Regions from separate parts of the Clostridium sp. 29_15 genome, predicted to be linked through region 3. Evidence: riboswitches for the same ligand, from Rfam matches in the RefSeq annotation. Region 3 holds a riboswitch; each other region holds the start of a gene.

What was found. A riboswitch is a leader RNA that binds a small molecule or an ion and turns the genes downstream of it on or off. The one in region 3 is predicted to bind lysine.
Region 1: another riboswitch for lysine. It lies ahead of BHW04_RS05000 (YfcC family protein); the one in region 3 lies ahead of BHW04_RS11305 (aspartate-semialdehyde dehydrogenase).
Region 2: another riboswitch for lysine. It lies ahead of BHW04_RS05620 (Na+/H+ antiporter NhaC family protein); the one in region 3 lies ahead of BHW04_RS11305 (aspartate-semialdehyde dehydrogenase).
Region 4: another riboswitch for lysine. It lies ahead of lysA (diaminopimelate decarboxylase); the one in region 3 lies ahead of BHW04_RS11305 (aspartate-semialdehyde dehydrogenase).

What each region holds. Positions count from the first base shown of each region.
Region 1 is NZ_MNRT01000024.1:38,282-42,506, reverse strand. It holds gene BHW04_RS05005 (M20 family metallopeptidase) at 1-984, opposite strand, end outside; gene BHW04_RS05000 (YfcC family protein) at 1,120-2,562, opposite strand; lysine riboswitch at 2,765-2,940, opposite strand; gene BHW04_RS04995 (HelD family protein) at 3,100-4,225, opposite strand, start outside.
Region 2 is NZ_MNRT01000026.1:21,956-26,180, reverse strand. It holds gene BHW04_RS05625 (aminopeptidase P family protein) at 71-1,327, shown strand; lysine riboswitch at 1,395-1,570, shown strand; gene BHW04_RS05620 (Na+/H+ antiporter NhaC family protein) at 1,796-3,508, shown strand; gene BHW04_RS05615 (FUSC family protein) at 3,633-4,130, opposite strand.
Region 3 is NZ_MNRT01000042.1:105,590-109,814, reverse strand. It holds gene dapB (4-hydroxy-tetrahydrodipicolinate reductase) at 1-636, opposite strand, end outside; gene dapA (4-hydroxy-tetrahydrodipicolinate synthase) at 651-1,529, opposite strand; gene BHW04_RS11305 (aspartate-semialdehyde dehydrogenase) at 1,551-2,534, opposite strand; lysine riboswitch at 2,659-2,828, opposite strand; gene BHW04_RS11300 (small, acid-soluble spore protein, alpha/beta type) at 2,996-3,247, shown strand; gene BHW04_RS11295 (class I SAM-dependent DNA methyltransferase) at 3,372-4,109, shown strand; gene hslO (Hsp33 family molecular chaperone HslO) at 4,137-4,225, shown strand, end outside.
Region 4 is NZ_MNRT01000024.1:30,462-34,686, reverse strand. It holds gene BHW04_RS04980 (DUF3006 domain-containing protein) at 1-191, opposite strand, end outside; gene lysA (diaminopimelate decarboxylase) at 416-1,705, opposite strand; lysine riboswitch at 1,839-2,011, opposite strand; gene BHW04_RS04970 (enzyme with TIM-barrel fold) at 2,183-2,857, opposite strand; gene sfsA (DNA/RNA nuclease SfsA) at 2,966-3,658, opposite strand.

The DNA of each region.
Region 1 (4,225 bases), on a different contig from region 3:
TCCTATATATGGGTGTATAGTTGGTGCAACATGACTTACATTTCCTATATCACTTGAGCCACCTGTAGCTTTACCTGGATTTATATCTGTAATACCTAATGCTCTTAAGTTCTCATTAAACATCTCTGATAATTTTTCATTAGTCTTTAAATCATCATAAGGTAATTCATATCTTTCCATTTCAAGAGTTGCCCCAGTCATTAAAGCTGCACCTTCTGCAATCTTCTTAACTTTTTCTATAACTTCAGTTACTCTTTCCTTAGTAGAAGCTCTAAAATAAAAATCAGCAACTGCTTCATCTGGAACTATATTAGCTGCAACTCCACCTTTTGTTATTATTCCATGCATTTTAACATCTGGTGTTACATGTTGACGAAGTGCATCTATTCCATTAAATAATTGAATAACGCTATTTAATGCATTGATTCCTTTCTCTGGACAAGATGCTGCATGAGCTGTTTTACCTTTATATATAAATCTTATTGGATATAAAGCACTGCTTGATCCACTTGCTCTAGTTTCTCCATCTGGATGAACTATCATTGCTGCATCTAATTCATCAAATACACCTGCTTCTGCTAAAATAACTTTTCCTCCATTAGTTTCTTCTGCTGGTGTTCCGTATACTATAATCTTTCCACCAATTTCATTTAAAACTTTACTTAAAGCCACTCCTGCACCTGATGACATAGCACCTATCATGTTATGTCCACATCCGTGTCCTATTTTAGGTAATGCATCATATTCACATAAATACCCTATAGTCATTCCTGGTTTTCCACTATCAAAAGTTGCTTTAAATGCTGTATCCATATCTGCTATTGGACACTCTACTTGGAAATTATGCTCTTTTAAAAATGTAGTTAATGCTTCAACTGCCTTGTATTCTTTATTTCCTAATTCCGGATTATTGTATATATAATCACTAATTTTAGCTAATCTTTCTTTAATTAATTGACCTTCGTTATATATTATAGTCTTCATTTCTTCTTTCCTCCCATATTTAAATTAATTGTAAAATAATTTATTTAAGTAAAAGCTAAAAGTGAAAAGATAAAAGTTACTGAATTTATTCCTTAACTCCTACCCCTTCACTCTTAACCGTTAACTTTTAACTTCTTAAGCCCAACCCATCAACATAGCACAAGTTATAAATATTATAGCTAGTGCAAATAATATAATTTGTAATGGCATTATCCACTTAAACCATTTAGAATATGGTACTCCAGCCATTCCTAAACATGCCATTAATACTCCTGATGTTGGGAAAATAGCATTTGAGAAACCATCTCCTAATTGGAATATTAATACTGTTGTTTGTCTTGATATTTCAAGTAAATCACCTAATGGTGCTAATATTGGCATAGTTAATGCTGCTTGTCCTGACCCTGAAATAACGAAGAAGTTTATAAACATTTGAACTGGTAACATTACACATGCAGCTAGTAATGATGGTAATTTACCTATAAATGATGATAAACCAAATAATATTGTATCTATGATTTGAGAATTTTCTGCTATTATTACTATAGCTCTTGCAAACCCTATTACCATTGCAGCTCCAATCATATCTTTGGCTCCATCTATAAATGCTTCTGCCATTTCATCAGCTTTTAATCCACCAACTATTCCTGCAAATATTCCAGTTATTAAGAATACTGCAGCTATTTCTGGAATCCAAAATCCTTCTTTTAATACTCCCCATATGATAACTGCTAAACAAACACCAATTGAAGCAATTATTATTTTATGTGCAAATGTAAATTTAATTTCTTCATTTTTATTTTCTTTTAATTTTTCACGTTTTTCTTCATCTAATTTATACACTGGGCTAAGCTCAGGATTCTTCTTAATTTTTTTTGCATAAACCATTAAGAATATAACTGCTACTGTTGTAGTTATAACCCATGTAATAGTACGATATACTACTCCAGAGAATAAAGGTATTTCAGCTATAGATTGCGCTATTCCTACTGTAAATGGATTAAGCATAGCTGTTGCAAACCCTACAATACACCCTAAATAACTTATTCCCACTGATAATATACTATCAAACCCTAAAGCAAGCATTAACGGAAGTAATATTGTTATAAATGGTATAGCTTCTTCAGTCATACCAAATGTTGCTCCTCCAAGAGAAAATAAAGTAAATATAATAGGAATTATTAATAACTCATTTCCCTTAAAAATATTAACAACCTTAGCTATAGCTGAGTCTATTGCCTTTGTTCTAGTTATTAAACTAAATGCACCCCCAACTATAAATAAGAATGCTATAATTTCTGCTGATTGTTGAATTCCTTCTACTGGTGCTTGCATCACTTGGAACAACCCTTGTGCTTCATTTTCAACATACTGAAATGAACCATTTAAAACTACAGTTCTAATTTGTCCATTAACTTCAGTAGCTACTCTTTCATATGTACCACCTGGCACTATATATGTTGCTATTGCCATTAAAATTATTATTGAAAAAATAATAACTAATGTATGTGGAACTTTTATTCCACCATTAAATCTTTTCCAGAAACCTTGTCTTTCTTTACCTGATACATTTTGCATTATTTTAAAATCCCCCTATTTATAATATTTTGTCACAATAGTTTGAAAAAAATAATTTTTTAAAAAATTTTAACTAATAAGTAATAGCTATTCACATTTAATTTTAAAATAATAAAAAAGCCTTGAGCTTCTCACTCAAGACTATATAATCACTAAAATACCAAATATTATAATAAAAGTATTATTATCAATAATATAATCGTTAAGTAATAGCTCTTCACAAATTAATTTGTGACAGTTTTATGTATATTTTACATAACCCCAACACTACAGTTTCAAAGCATCAACTATATGTTTCGGCGAAATTTCCTTTCAATTTACATCTTTGTGCTTACCTCCGTAAATCTACTCTTAAATATCGCAACCTCTATCAACTTCATAATATAATTCTCTCTTAACAATATACAACTTTTTTTCTTAAATGTAAAGTATATTTTCTGCATAATTATAAATTTTTCGTGCTTTTATATTATATTTCATCAATATTTTTTTAATTTATACTACTTTTATAATAGATAAAACTATATTAAGTATAAATTATTTTTCCCTATAATTTATAATTTTAAGTTGATGTAAAGCTCTAGTTGCCATAATATATTTTACTAAATCATCAGTGTTATCATCAAAATTTACAACTACAACTCCATCAAACTCAAGACCTTTAGCATAATAAGAAGGTACTATAACTTTTCCCCCTCTATAAATTATATCTGCTTTATCAAAAGCCATTATTTTAGTGAACTTTTTAAGTTCTGGTGCTATTATTTGAAGTTCATTTTTATCTTTTGTTATAACAGCTATATTTTCATAGTTTTCATCATCATATTCTTCTAAGGTTTCTAGAATAGTATCAATTAAATCTTCTTTATCATTAATTTCAATTTCTTCCACATCATATTTACCTTTTCTTACAAATGGAACTATAGCATTTTCATCTAATAATTTACTTGCATATTCCATAATTTGTTGTGTTGACCTGTAACTCTTATTTAAATCAAATCTCTTAACAAATTTTCCATAAATATCTTCTAATCTTAACATGGCAGGTACTTCATCAATCTTTACAAGTCTTTGGTTAACATCACCTACAATAGTATAGCTTCTACAACCAGTTAATCCTTGCAGCACTAAGAATTGAAGCATGCTATAATCTTGAGCTTCATCAATAACTATATGTCTGATTTCTGCCTTAGATTTCTTTCCATCAAGCTTAATCATTAAGTATAGTATTGCTGGAAGATCTAAGTATGATAACATATCTATGTTCATAAACTTCTTATAAATATCAACTATACTTTCATTATCTATCCAATTCTCTAGATCTGCTTTTACATTCATCACTTCTCTTACAACATCTCTGATGTCATTACGTCTTTTAAATTCTAAATTATTTTGCTCAATATTCTTTTCATCATCTGACATTACTTCAAGCTTAGCTTTAAATTCAGCATTTATTTCTCTTACCTTTTCATCTCTCTTATCTTTTAATTTTGATATAAGAACTCTCTTAACTTTTTGACTTCTTCTAAATAAAGGCATATATTTATAGTGTTTTTCAAATAATTCTTCTACTTCATTTAATGATACTATTTCTTCATCAAAGGCATTAAGTGCTTGTAGGTTAAAGTATTCATTTTCAAACTCCATACATTTTTTATCAAGG
Region 2 (4,225 bases), on a different contig from region 3:
ATATTATAGCCTTTATGTTTTTATTTAGTTATAATGAAAATAAATAATTTCAAAAGAGGAGGATAAATATATGAAAGGACAATTCTATAAGGCAAAAAGACACAAGCTATTAGAAAAAGTTAAGGATAACTCAGTGATAGTTTTATTTGCAGGTAATGCACCAAAGAAAACTGCTGATGAAGCTTATCCATTCACACCAAATAGAAATTTTTATTATTTAACTGGTGTTCAAGAACCAGATCATATTTTATTAATGAGTAAGATAAATGGTAAAGAAAAGAATATTTTATTCATTAAAGATATAGATTTAGAACTAGAAAAATGGATAGGAAAAAGCTTAAGAGAAAATGAAGCTTTAGACATTGCTGGCGTTGATGAAGTTATGTTTAAGAGCACTTTTGAAGATTATTTTCATAGATTAATTTCAATGAAAGAAGAATTCAATTTATATTTAGATTTAGAAAGAGATGCTTTTAATTCAATGAATAGTATTTCACAAATATTTGCTAAGGAAATAGTAAGTAAATATCCTCAAATTTCCGTAAGAAACATATATGCATCTATAGCAGCCTTAAGACTTATTAAAAGTAATGAGGAAATAGAAAATATTAAAGAAGCCATAAAAATCACTATAGCTGGCGTTGAAACATTAATGAAAAATGCACAAGATGGAATGAAGGAATATGAACTTGAAGCATATTTTGATTTTAACTGTAAAAGTAAAGGTGTTAAGGATTTAGCTTTTAACACTATTGCTGCTACAGGAAAAAATGCTACAGTTCTTCATTATGTTGATAATAATGCAGAAATGAAAGATGGAGACTTAATTCTTTTTGATTTAGGTGCACAATATAAATATTATAATGCTGATATTTCTAGAACTTTTCCAGTAAATGGTAAGTTCACAGCAAGACAAAAGGAAGTTTATAATGCGGTATTAAAAGTTAACGAAGAAATAATAAAGACAATTAAACCAGGTATAACAACAGCAGAACTAAATGCTAAGGCAAATGATTTATTAGGAGAGGCTTGTGTAAGTTTAGGTTTATTAGAAGATAAAAAAGATTTTAGAAAGTATTATTTCCATAGTATAGGTCATAGTTTAGGTTTAGATACTCATGATGTAATAATAGATAGAAACTTTACTTTTGAACCTGGTATGGTTTATACAGTGGAACCAGGTCTTTATATACCAGAAGAATCAATTGGTATAAGAATAGAAGATGACATTCTTGTTACAGAAGATGGGTCTATTAACCTAACAAAGGATATGATTAAGACAGTGGAAGAAATAGAAGATTTTATGTCAAGAAATAGAATAAATTAATTAAAGTTAAAAAATTCTATTGCATAATAAAAAAATAATTGTATAATAGAAGTTGAAAAATGAATAACGTAAGGGTAGAGGCGCAATAATTATTAGTATTATTAATGAGGTAAGCACTATGATTTAGTAAGAAAGGAATTGTTGCCGAAGTATACAACTGATGCTTTAAGGTTGTATAGCTGGGGATGCATAAAATATATGTATCACTGTCACAAATTACATTTGTGGTGAGCTATCATTTGAGGAATTTTATGATTATTATAAGCCTTGAGTGTTAACTCAAGGCTTTTTTTTGTTTAAGATAGTTACTCTTAAGTGTATTCATTAAAATATGATAGTGTAAAGTTTTGCATGAAAAAATAGTCTATGGCTAATTTTTAATAATAATTAAAAAATAACGTTAGAATTTAAAAGAAAAGTAGTGTAAAAAAACTTTACACCAACCAAAATATTTTAGGGGGTAAAAATATGGAAAAAAATTTTAAGAAAATTTTTGGTTTAACTATGATGATATTTATGTTATCAACAACATTTGTTTTTGCATCAGAATTTGAACTGACAGTAAGTAATGCTGAGGAATTTGGAATATTTACATTAATACCACCAATAGTTGCAATATTATTAGCATTTATAACTAAAAATGTTGTTATTTCATTATTTATTGGAGTTTTATCAGGTGGATTTATTTTGAATCTAACAGGATTTAATGTATTTGGAGCTTTAACACAAGCATTTTTAGATTTTATTAATAGAGCATTAAATTCATTATCTGATCCATGGAATGCAGGAATCGTAATGCAAGTTCTTGTAATTGGAGGAGTTATTAATTTAGTTGCTAAAATGGGGGGGGCAAAGGCTATTGCTGAAGCTTTAGCAAAGAAAGCAAAAACTGCAAAAAGTGCTCAACTTATAACTTGGTTTTTAGGAATATGCGTATTCTTTGATGATTATGCAAATTCATTAATTGTTGGTCCAATAATGAGACCAGTGGCAGATAAAATGAAAATATCAAGAGAAAGATTAGCATTTATAATTGATGCAACAGCAGCACCAATAGCTGGTCTTGCCATAATATCAACTTGGATTGGTTTAGAAGTAAGCTTAATTTCAGAAGGATTTGAATCAATAGGTGTTGAAGCTAGTGGATTTGGAGTATTCCTTCAAACAATACCTTATAGATTCTATAACATATTAATACTTGCATTTATTGTGATTACAATAATAACTTTAAGGGAATTTGGTCCAATGAGAAAAGCTGAAATATCAGCAAGAAAGTTAAAAGATTTAACTAATGAAGAAATTGCAGTAACTTCTTCTCACATGGATGAATTAGAACCAAAAGAAGGTGTAAAACTAAGTATTTGGAATGCAATTGTACCAATAGGTGCATTAATTATTTCAGCTATAGTTGCTTTTTACTATAGTGGATATTCATCAATAATGGCTGGTGATGATATAGCTATTAAAGCGATAGTAACAAATTCACCATTATCATTTAAAGCAATATTAGAAGTTTTTGCAGCATCAGATGCATCAATTGCATTATTACAATCTGCAATATTTTCTACTGTAGTTGCAATAGTTATGGCAGTATGGAAGAAGATATTTACTATAAGTGAAGCTATAGAAGTATGGATTGATGGAATGAAGGGCCTTATAATAACAGCAGTAATTCTTATATTAGCCTGGTCATTAGGATCTGTAATAAAAGAATTAGGAGCTGCTGAATATTTAGTAGAAGCATTGAATGGTGCTATACCTGCATTTTTATTACCAAGTTTAATATTTATTCTTGGAGCAATAATATCTTTCTCAACAGGTTCAGCATATGGAACAATGAGCATACTTATGCCATTGGCAATTCCATTAGCATATAAAATTAATCCAGAAATGTCATTTGTAATTGTAAGTACAAGTGCTGTATTAACAGGAGCGATATTTGGGGATCACTGTTCTCCAATATCAGATACAACAATACTTTCGTCAATGGGAGCTGGATGTAGTCATATAGATCATGTTAAGACACAAATGTGGTATGCATTATTTGTAGCTGCAATAACTATACTATTTGGATATATTCCAGCAGGATTTGGACTTCCAATATATATAGTATTACCAATGTCTTGTGTAGCATTGTTTATAGGAGTAATGATATTTGGTAAGAAAGTAGAAGAAGAGTAAGCAAGCATAATAAAAAATAGGGCATTAAATATAGGAGCAAATAAAAAAGATTTCTAACAGAATTATTAGGGGCAATTCTGTTGGAAATCTTTTTAAATTAAATATTTTGATATGCACTGTTTAATTATTTATGTGGTGGTGGATTAATAAGTGTATTTACCAATATAGAGATTATTATTCCAAGAATTGTTTCAAAAGATCTATTTAATGCATAATATATTGGATCAGAGTAAGCATGAGCAGTAGTTACTCCAAGGAATGCTATGCATGTGATATTAATTGCACCAGGTCTTTTAATTTTATTACATAGTGATATCATAATAATTATACCAAGACCAATTAACATATAGATTATCAATTTAGAGATATATGTATTTGAAATATGATTTTCTAAAAATCTAAATATTAATAAGAATAATAATCCAGAAAATGCCCCAATTATAGTTCCAACGCCACGATTTATGCCTGTGCGAACAGAATTTGTAACAGTATCACCTAAACAAATAACTGCTGTAAGGCAAGAGAAAAATGGTTCATTAGGAATTAAAAGTAGACATAGAAAAACAGCAAGTCCTGATTTGAAAGTTCTAAGGCCTACTTTAGGTAATTTAAAATAATTCATTGTATACATCCTTTCATGTTATTATTATAACAAATAAAAAACAAAAATATAGAGGTATAAGTATATAAAATTTGACAGTTTTTTTATTTTATAAT
Region 3 (4,225 bases):
TAGTTCTATTACTTCACCAGATCCAGCAAAGATGATTTCATGGTCTCCAACAATTGAACCCCCTCTAACAGCGTGTATTCCTATTTCTGCTTTTTCACGTTTCTTTTCTCCATTTCTTCCATGAACATAGTAGGTATCATCAGAAATAGATTCCTTGATGGTGTCAGCCAGTAGTAGAGCAGTTCCACTTGGTGAGTCCACTTTTTGGTTATGGTGTTTTTCAATTATTTCTATATCATAATTTTGATATAGTAGAGGTGAAATTTTCCTTAGTAAAGAATTTATTAAATTAATACCTAATGACATATTGGCAGATTTAAAAATTGGAAGAGTTTTACTAGAATCTTCAATTAACTTTAAATCTTCATCAGTGTAACCAGTGGAACATAATACTAAAGGCTTTTTTGTACTAGTTGTTAAAGCTAGTAAGTCTTTTAAAGCATCAGCTCTAGAAAAATCAAGAAGAACATCGTAATGAATATTTACGTCTTCAGTATTTTTAAAAATTTTAAACTCAGATTCTTTAGGAAATTTATCAATTCCAGCAACTATTTTTAAAGATGGAAATTCGCTTATAACATTTTGTATTACATTTCCCATTTTTCCGGAACATCCACTTAATAAAATTTTAACCATTTAAAAACTCCATTCTATATTAAGCCGTAATTTTTTAAAGTACTGCATAATATTGTTTTATTTTTTTCGTCCATTTCATAAAGAGGCAATCTTAATTCTCCAACTTCTTTTCCCATCAAGTTAAGAGCAGTTTTTACTGGTATAGGATTTGTCTCCATAAATAAATCATTTGTTAGTTTGAGATATTTTAACTGCAAAGCTAAAGATTTGTTAATATCACCAGTTAAATATGACATTACCATTTCATGAACAGCTTTAGGAACTATATTTGCTAGTACAGATATAACTCCAATACCACCTAGTGCTAGAATTGCAGTAACTTGATCATCATTACCAGAATAAATATCTAATTTATCACCACATAAAGCTTTTATCTTTGCAATTTGGCTTATATTGCCACTGGCTTCTTTTACAGCTGTCATATTGGAAAGTTCAGATAATTCTAGTAAAGCTTCAGGTGTGATATTCATATTCGTTCTTGAAGGAACATTATAAAGGATTATTGGTGTGTTTACAGCATTGTTAATAGCTTCAAAGTGTTTAAATAATCCTTTTTTATTTGTTTTATTATAATAAGGAGTTATAACAAGAAGTCCATCTACACCAACAGATTCTGCAAACTTACTCATTTCAATTGAAGCAGCTGTATTATTTGAACCAGTTCCTGCAATTACAGGTATTCGTCTATTTACAGTATTTATAACAAATTGGATAGCATCTTTTCTTTCAGATTCACTCATTGTTGTAGCTTCACCGGTAGTACCACAAACTATTATTGCATCAGTACCTTCAGCAATCTGCCATTCAATTAGTTCTTTAAACTTAGGAAAGTCTATTCCATTTTCATTGAAAGGTGTTATTATAGCAACACCAGAACCTTTAAAAACTGTCATATTAACCTCCGTATAAAATAATTATTTAATTATTTCTTCTGCAATTTGTATTGCATTAAGAGCAGCACCTTTTCTTATGTTATCCCCTACAACCCATATATTTAATCCGTTATCAATGCTGAAATCTCGTCTTATTCTTCCAACATAAATTTCATCTTTTCCTGAAACTTGAAGTTGTGTAGGGTATTTAAGTTCTTTAGTATCATCATATACCACTATGCCTTTAGTTGATTCTAAAAGTTTAACTACATCGTCAAGTTCATATGGTTTTTCTAATTCTATATTTATGCTTTCGGCATGACAGTTTAGTACTGGAACTCTTACGGCAGTAGCTGTAATCCTTATGGAATCATCATGAAGAATCTTTTTAGTTTCGTTAATCATCTTTATTTCTTCTTTTGTATATCCATTATCTAAAAATACATCAATATGAGGAAGACAATTTTCTGCAATAGGGTAAGGGAATTTTTTAGGTTCTACTCCTTTTAATCCATCTTTTAAATCAGCAATACCTTGCATACCTGCACCAGATACCGCTTGATAAGTTGAATAAACGACTCTTTTAATACCGTAGGCATCTTTTAATGCTTTTAAAGGTAGCATAGCTTGAATAGTAGAACAATTTGGATTGGCAATTATACCATTGTTCCATTTAATGTCTTCCGGATTTACTTCAGGAACTACTAAAGGAACATCTTTAGCCATTCTCCATGCACTGGAATTATCAATTACTGTTGCACCATACCTTACAAAGATTGGTGCAAATTTTAAACTTGCATCTCTGCCAGCTGAAAATAATGCCAAATCTATTTTTTTATCTTTTATATTTTCTTCAGAAGTTTCATTTACTATATATTCTTTATCTCTGAACTTTAGATATTTTCCAGCTGAACGTTTTGAAGCAAAAAGATATAACTCATTTATTGGAAAATTTCTTTGTTCAAGAATTTCTAAAAATTTTCTTCCAACATTACCTGTTGCACCAACAACTGCTACATTATACATGTAAATTCCCCCTTAAATTTAAACGCTTATTAGCGTATTAATAATAAAAAATTAGAAGCTTTGAGCAAAATCACTCAAAGCTTCTAATTTTTTTATATTTTATATAAATATTTATTAGATTTCTTTAAATGATAGCTCTCCACAAAAATGTGACAGGAATACATATATTATATGAACCCCCAGTAAATAGCTGTAAAGCATAGGCTATTTACTTCGGCGATAAATCCTTTCCCATTAAATCATTGTGCTTAGCTCTTTAATAGTACTGATAAGTATCGCGCCTCTATCTTGCAATTATTTATTAGATTAGTTTGATTATATATGTTATTTATAAACAATGCAAGATTAAAATTGAAATAAATATATATAATACAATATATGTATAAAAATGTAATTTAATCTTTGAATATTTTATATTTTTATGGAGAAAATACATATATTACTTTGTAGGGGGAATAGTTATGAGCAAGACACCGCTAAAAAAAATTATAAAATCTAAAATTAAAACTAATAAAGAGCTTACAGCACAAGAACTTTTAAGAGAAAAAATCAAATATGAAATTGCTGACGAATTAGGATTAAAAGAAAAAGTTGATCAATATGGATGGGGAGGACTCACAGCTGAAGAAACAGGAAGAATAGGAGGTATTATGACCCGTAGAAAAAAAGAACTAAAAATTCCAACTAATGATGAGATACTAGGAAGAAAATAATGGATTGACTAATTAGTGGAATACATATATTATAATTCTTAGAAATTATAGATTAATGTAGAAGAAATATTTCTTCTACATTAATTTTTAAGTAGCTGTAAAATTTATAGCAAGGGGGAATAGTATGGCTTATGGAGAATTTGCTAAAATTTATGATGATTTAATCAATGAAGATATTAATTATGACAATATGATTAGCAGAATAATTGAAATATGCAATGAATATAATATTGAATACAAAGATTATCTTGATGTTGCTTGTGGTACTGGAAATGTTACTGTAAGACTAGCAAAGTATTTTAAAGATGTATATGCCGTAGATTTATCTGAAGATATGCTGAGAGAAGCTTTTAATAAATTTAAGGAAAATAGAATTAAAGGTAGGATAATTTGTCAAGATATGACTGAAATGCAGCTAAATAGGAAGTTCGATTTAATTACATCAGTTTTAGATTCTACAAATTATATTACTGACGAAGATGATTTGAAAAAATATTTCAGTTCTGTTAAAGAGCATTTAAAAGATGACGGGATTTTTATTTTTGATGTTAATTCATATTATAAGTTATCAGAAATATTAGGTAACAATATTTATACATATAGTGAAGAAGATGTTTTCTACATATGGGAAAATGTTTTTGAAGATGATATGGTTTCAATGTTTCTTACCTTCTTTGTAAAGCAAGGAGAACTTTATGAAAGATTTGAAGAGGAGCATTTTGAAAGAGCATATAGGGAAGAAGAGCTTGAAAGTGCTCTATCAAATTGTGGATTAGAGATAATAAATAAGTTTGATGGATATAGTAATAATAAGGTTCAAGCAAGTAGTGAAAGAATAGTATATGTAGTTAAAAAAATATAACTATATTAAATTTAGGAGGAAGTATAGATGGAAGATAAGATTATTAATGCGGTAGCTATGGATGGAACTGTTAGAATAATAGCAGGAACAACTACAAATTTAGTAGAAAAAGTAAG
Region 4 (4,225 bases), on a different contig from region 3:
TTAGTCTTTCTCTTATCGGTCTCTTCTCTATTTACAATATATCTGTTCTTACTAATTTTAACTAATATATCTCCTTCACTTACCTCATCCTCAACATTTGTCTTATCTATTATTATTATTTCTGCATTACGATTTTGTAATACTAACGACCTACCTTCTATTCTATCGACTATAAAATGACTTTCCTTCATAACTTAATGTTTTTAGCAAAATTTTGCCAGAACTTCCTCCCTCTCAATCTACTTGAAACATAAGTATATCATATTTCTATTATTTAATCTAATTTTACCATTACATTATACTACAGCAATATGTCAATTTTATTACAATATATAAAACATTCATTAAAAATTTATATATTAAAAGGCGAGAAGAATTTATGATAATTCATCTCACCTTAATTTTTACCATTATTCTATATTTCTAACCCTAGTAAATCTTTATAGTCTTGTCTTTTAGATACTACTTTCTCCTTACCATCACCAACAAATACCACTGCCGGTCTTACATTTTTGTTATAATTACTAAACATTGAGAAGCCATATGCACCAGTGGTAAAGACAGCTAATATATCTCCTCTTTCAGGTTTTTGAATGTATATATCCTTCATTAATATATCACCTGATTCACAGCATTTGCCTGCTATAGTTACTTTTTCATCAGCTGGCTCATTTAATTTATCAACTATAGACATATCATATTTTGCTTCATATAAAGCTGGTCTTATATTATCAGTCATTCCACCATCTACAGAAACATATTTCCTTACATTTTTTATTTCTTTTATAGCTCCAATGGTGTATAAAGTGGTACCTGCATTCCCCACAATAGATCTACCTGGTTCAATGGTAAGTATTGGCTTAACTAATCCTAATCTTTCACAAATTTCATTAACCTTATTCAAGATAGCACTACAATATTCTTCTATACTTCTTGGTTTATCAGTTTCTGTATAATATACACCAAAGCCACCACCTAAATCTAACTCTCTAATTTCATGACCTGTTTCTCTTTTAATTTCATCAATATAATTTAACATAATTTCAGCTGCATCTTCATATGGCTTTATCTCAAATATTTGTGAACCTATATGACAATGAAGTCCTGTTAATCTTAAATTATCTAAAGATAAAGCATGTTTTACCGCTTCCATTATAGTATTTCCCACAGGAGCAAATCCAAATTTTGAATCTATTTGCCCTGTCTGTATATACTGGTGAGTATGAGCTTCAATCCCTGGCGTAAGCCTTAAATAAATATCTTGTATCACTCCATACTTTGCTGCTATTTCATTTATCATTTCCATTTCTTCTAGATTATCAACAATAAATCTACCAACTCTTTTTTCTACTCCTAACTTAATTTCATCTAATGTTTTATTATTTCCATGAAAATATACCTTTTCCATTGGAAAACCTGCCATATAAGCTGTATATAGTTCTCCGCCTGAAACTACATCCAAATTAAGCCCCTCTTCATGAATAAGCCTACACATTTCTAAGGTTAAGAATGCTTTTCCTGCAAAGGCTACCCTATTATCTTCATTACATTTAAAACATTTATAATAATTTCTGCATATATCTCTTAATAGCTGCTCATCCATAACATATAACGGTGATTTATATTTTTTTACTAGATTTGTAGTGCTAACTCCACCTATAAATAGTTCATTTTCCCTTATTTCCATTGTTCCAAATAACTTCATATCCCCAACTCCTAATATCCTCTAATAAATTATAAAAAAACCATCATAGAAATTCTATGATGGTAGTTCACTTTTTTAAGATTATATATGATATATGAAATTTTCTTTTAAAACTTATTTCATAATTTCATTTAAACCCTGTAGCGCTCCACTACTGTGACAGTTATGCATATATTTTATACATACCCAGAAATAAGTCTTTGCGTCCCTTATTCCTTCGGCTATCATACCTTTCAGAAAAAATCCATACCATGCAAAAAAAGCTCCCTTTTCTTACTTATTATAAACAGCACCTCTACCAGGTAATATTTTATTCAATTTAGCTTTATTTTATTCTTAATTTATTTTTTATATAAATTACTATATTACAACTTTTAATAAATGATACCATTATACCAATATTTTGTAAATAAGGATGTTAGGAATGAAATTTAATGTTGAAACTCCTATGGAGTTCTATCCACAATTTTTCATTTTTTATTTATCTCTATATCTGTCCATAAGTGCACTCATTATTTCTCCATTGTATGGTGGTGTATAAGTTATAGCATTTGCTCCTGCTTCTATGGTTGCCCTTATTGTCTCTTCTGTAGGTCCACCTGTTGCTAATACAGGAAAAGCTGGATATTCAGATTTAATCTTTCTTACAATATCTGCCGTATCCTTACCACCAGAAACATTTAATATAGTTGCTCCTGATTCAATTCTAGCCTTTATGTCCTCATCTTTTGACACCACTGTAACTATTATTGGTATATCTATAGTCTCTCTAAGGTTTTCAACTATTTCATTACTTGTTGGGGCATTAACTACAACTCCCATTGCACCTTTAAACTCTGCATCTAATCCAAGATTAACTACTCTCTTACCTTGAGTAATTCCACCTCCAACTCCACAAAATATAGGTACATCTGCAGCCATTACTAACGCTTCTGTTATTAAAGGCTGTGGAGTAAACGGATATACTGCTATTATTGCATCAGCATTAGTATTTCTTATCAAGGCTACATCTGTGGTGAATAAAAATGACTTTAATCTCTTACCAAATATCTTTATTCCAGAGCAATCTCTAATACATGATGGTACTTCAATAACATTACTTCTTAATATACCTTTTATTTCTGGTACATTCTTCTTTCTTTTAATTTCCATAAGCATACTCCTATTATAAATTTATATATTCTTATAAAAAATCTTGACTATAAAAATATTATTACATTTATTATTAAGTAAAAATTATATCATAAAGAAAATAAATTTCTATAGTATTATTTCAACTTCTTGATTAATTTCAATACTTTCTTCTGTAACTAGACAATTATAAGCAAATATATCTACTCCAGCAGCCTTAGCAGCTCTCAAAGCTTCACCAAATTTAGAATCTCTTTCATCATTCGGTGAAAACTTATAAACATTCTCCAACTGAATTAAAAATAATACTCCTGCTCCATATCCCCTTCTTTTAGCTTCAATTAATTCCATTAAATGGCGTGCTCCTCTTTCTGTAGGTGCATCAGGGAATCTAGCATATCCATCTTCTTCTAAAGTCACTCCTTTTATTTCTAAATAATATTCATCACTTTCATCATTTGACAGTTTAAAATCAAATCTACTTTTTTCAAACATTTTTTCTCTTAAAATATTTTTATATCCCTTTAACTTTTCTATTTTTTCTTTTTGAAGAGCCTCTTCCACAACCTTATTAGGAATATGTGAGTCAATACTCACCAATATATCACCTTTTTCAACGGCAATTAAATCATAGGAAGTCTTCCTTGCTGGATTATTTTCTTCTCTTAAATATACTGTACATCCCGGTATTAAAAGCTCCTTGCATCTTCCTGTATTTGGTACATGAACTTTTATTTCTTTTCCATCTAATTTAACATTTGAATAAAATCTATTGGGCCTATTAATAAATTGTGCTTTTACTATTCTTTTCTCATATATCATTTTTTTATCCTCTTTTCTTTTATTCTATATTTTATAATTCATATCTTAACTTTTTTTATACTATTTCAAAAGTTATCCACAGTATATATTTGTTTCAGCTCATTTTCACTTAAATAATTCACATTTTTCACAGTTATCCACAGAATTTATCCACAGGCATGTTAATTTTGTTGATAACTTTGTTATTAACTATTTTTGGGATTTTTTTACTGTATAAATTATTTACTTTTTTATCCAAACCCCATTATATTGTTTAATCTATTTTGCAACACCTAATATATTGTGTCAACTTTTTTTCTTTACACTTATAATCCAATTTAACTTATCCACATTCTGTGGATAAGTTAAATTGTTATTTTTTACTTTTTCATATTATTATATACAACTAATATTGTCACAATTTTTAAAATATAAAAATTTTTCTATAATTTTAAAAACAAAACTTTACATGTAAACATTTTTATGATACTATTTAAAAGTAAATTAAATACTTTAGCGTGTTACTGGTTATGCAGGCAAGGCTTAAATATGTGTGAATTGTAATAATTCCTTTACCTTGGTGGAATT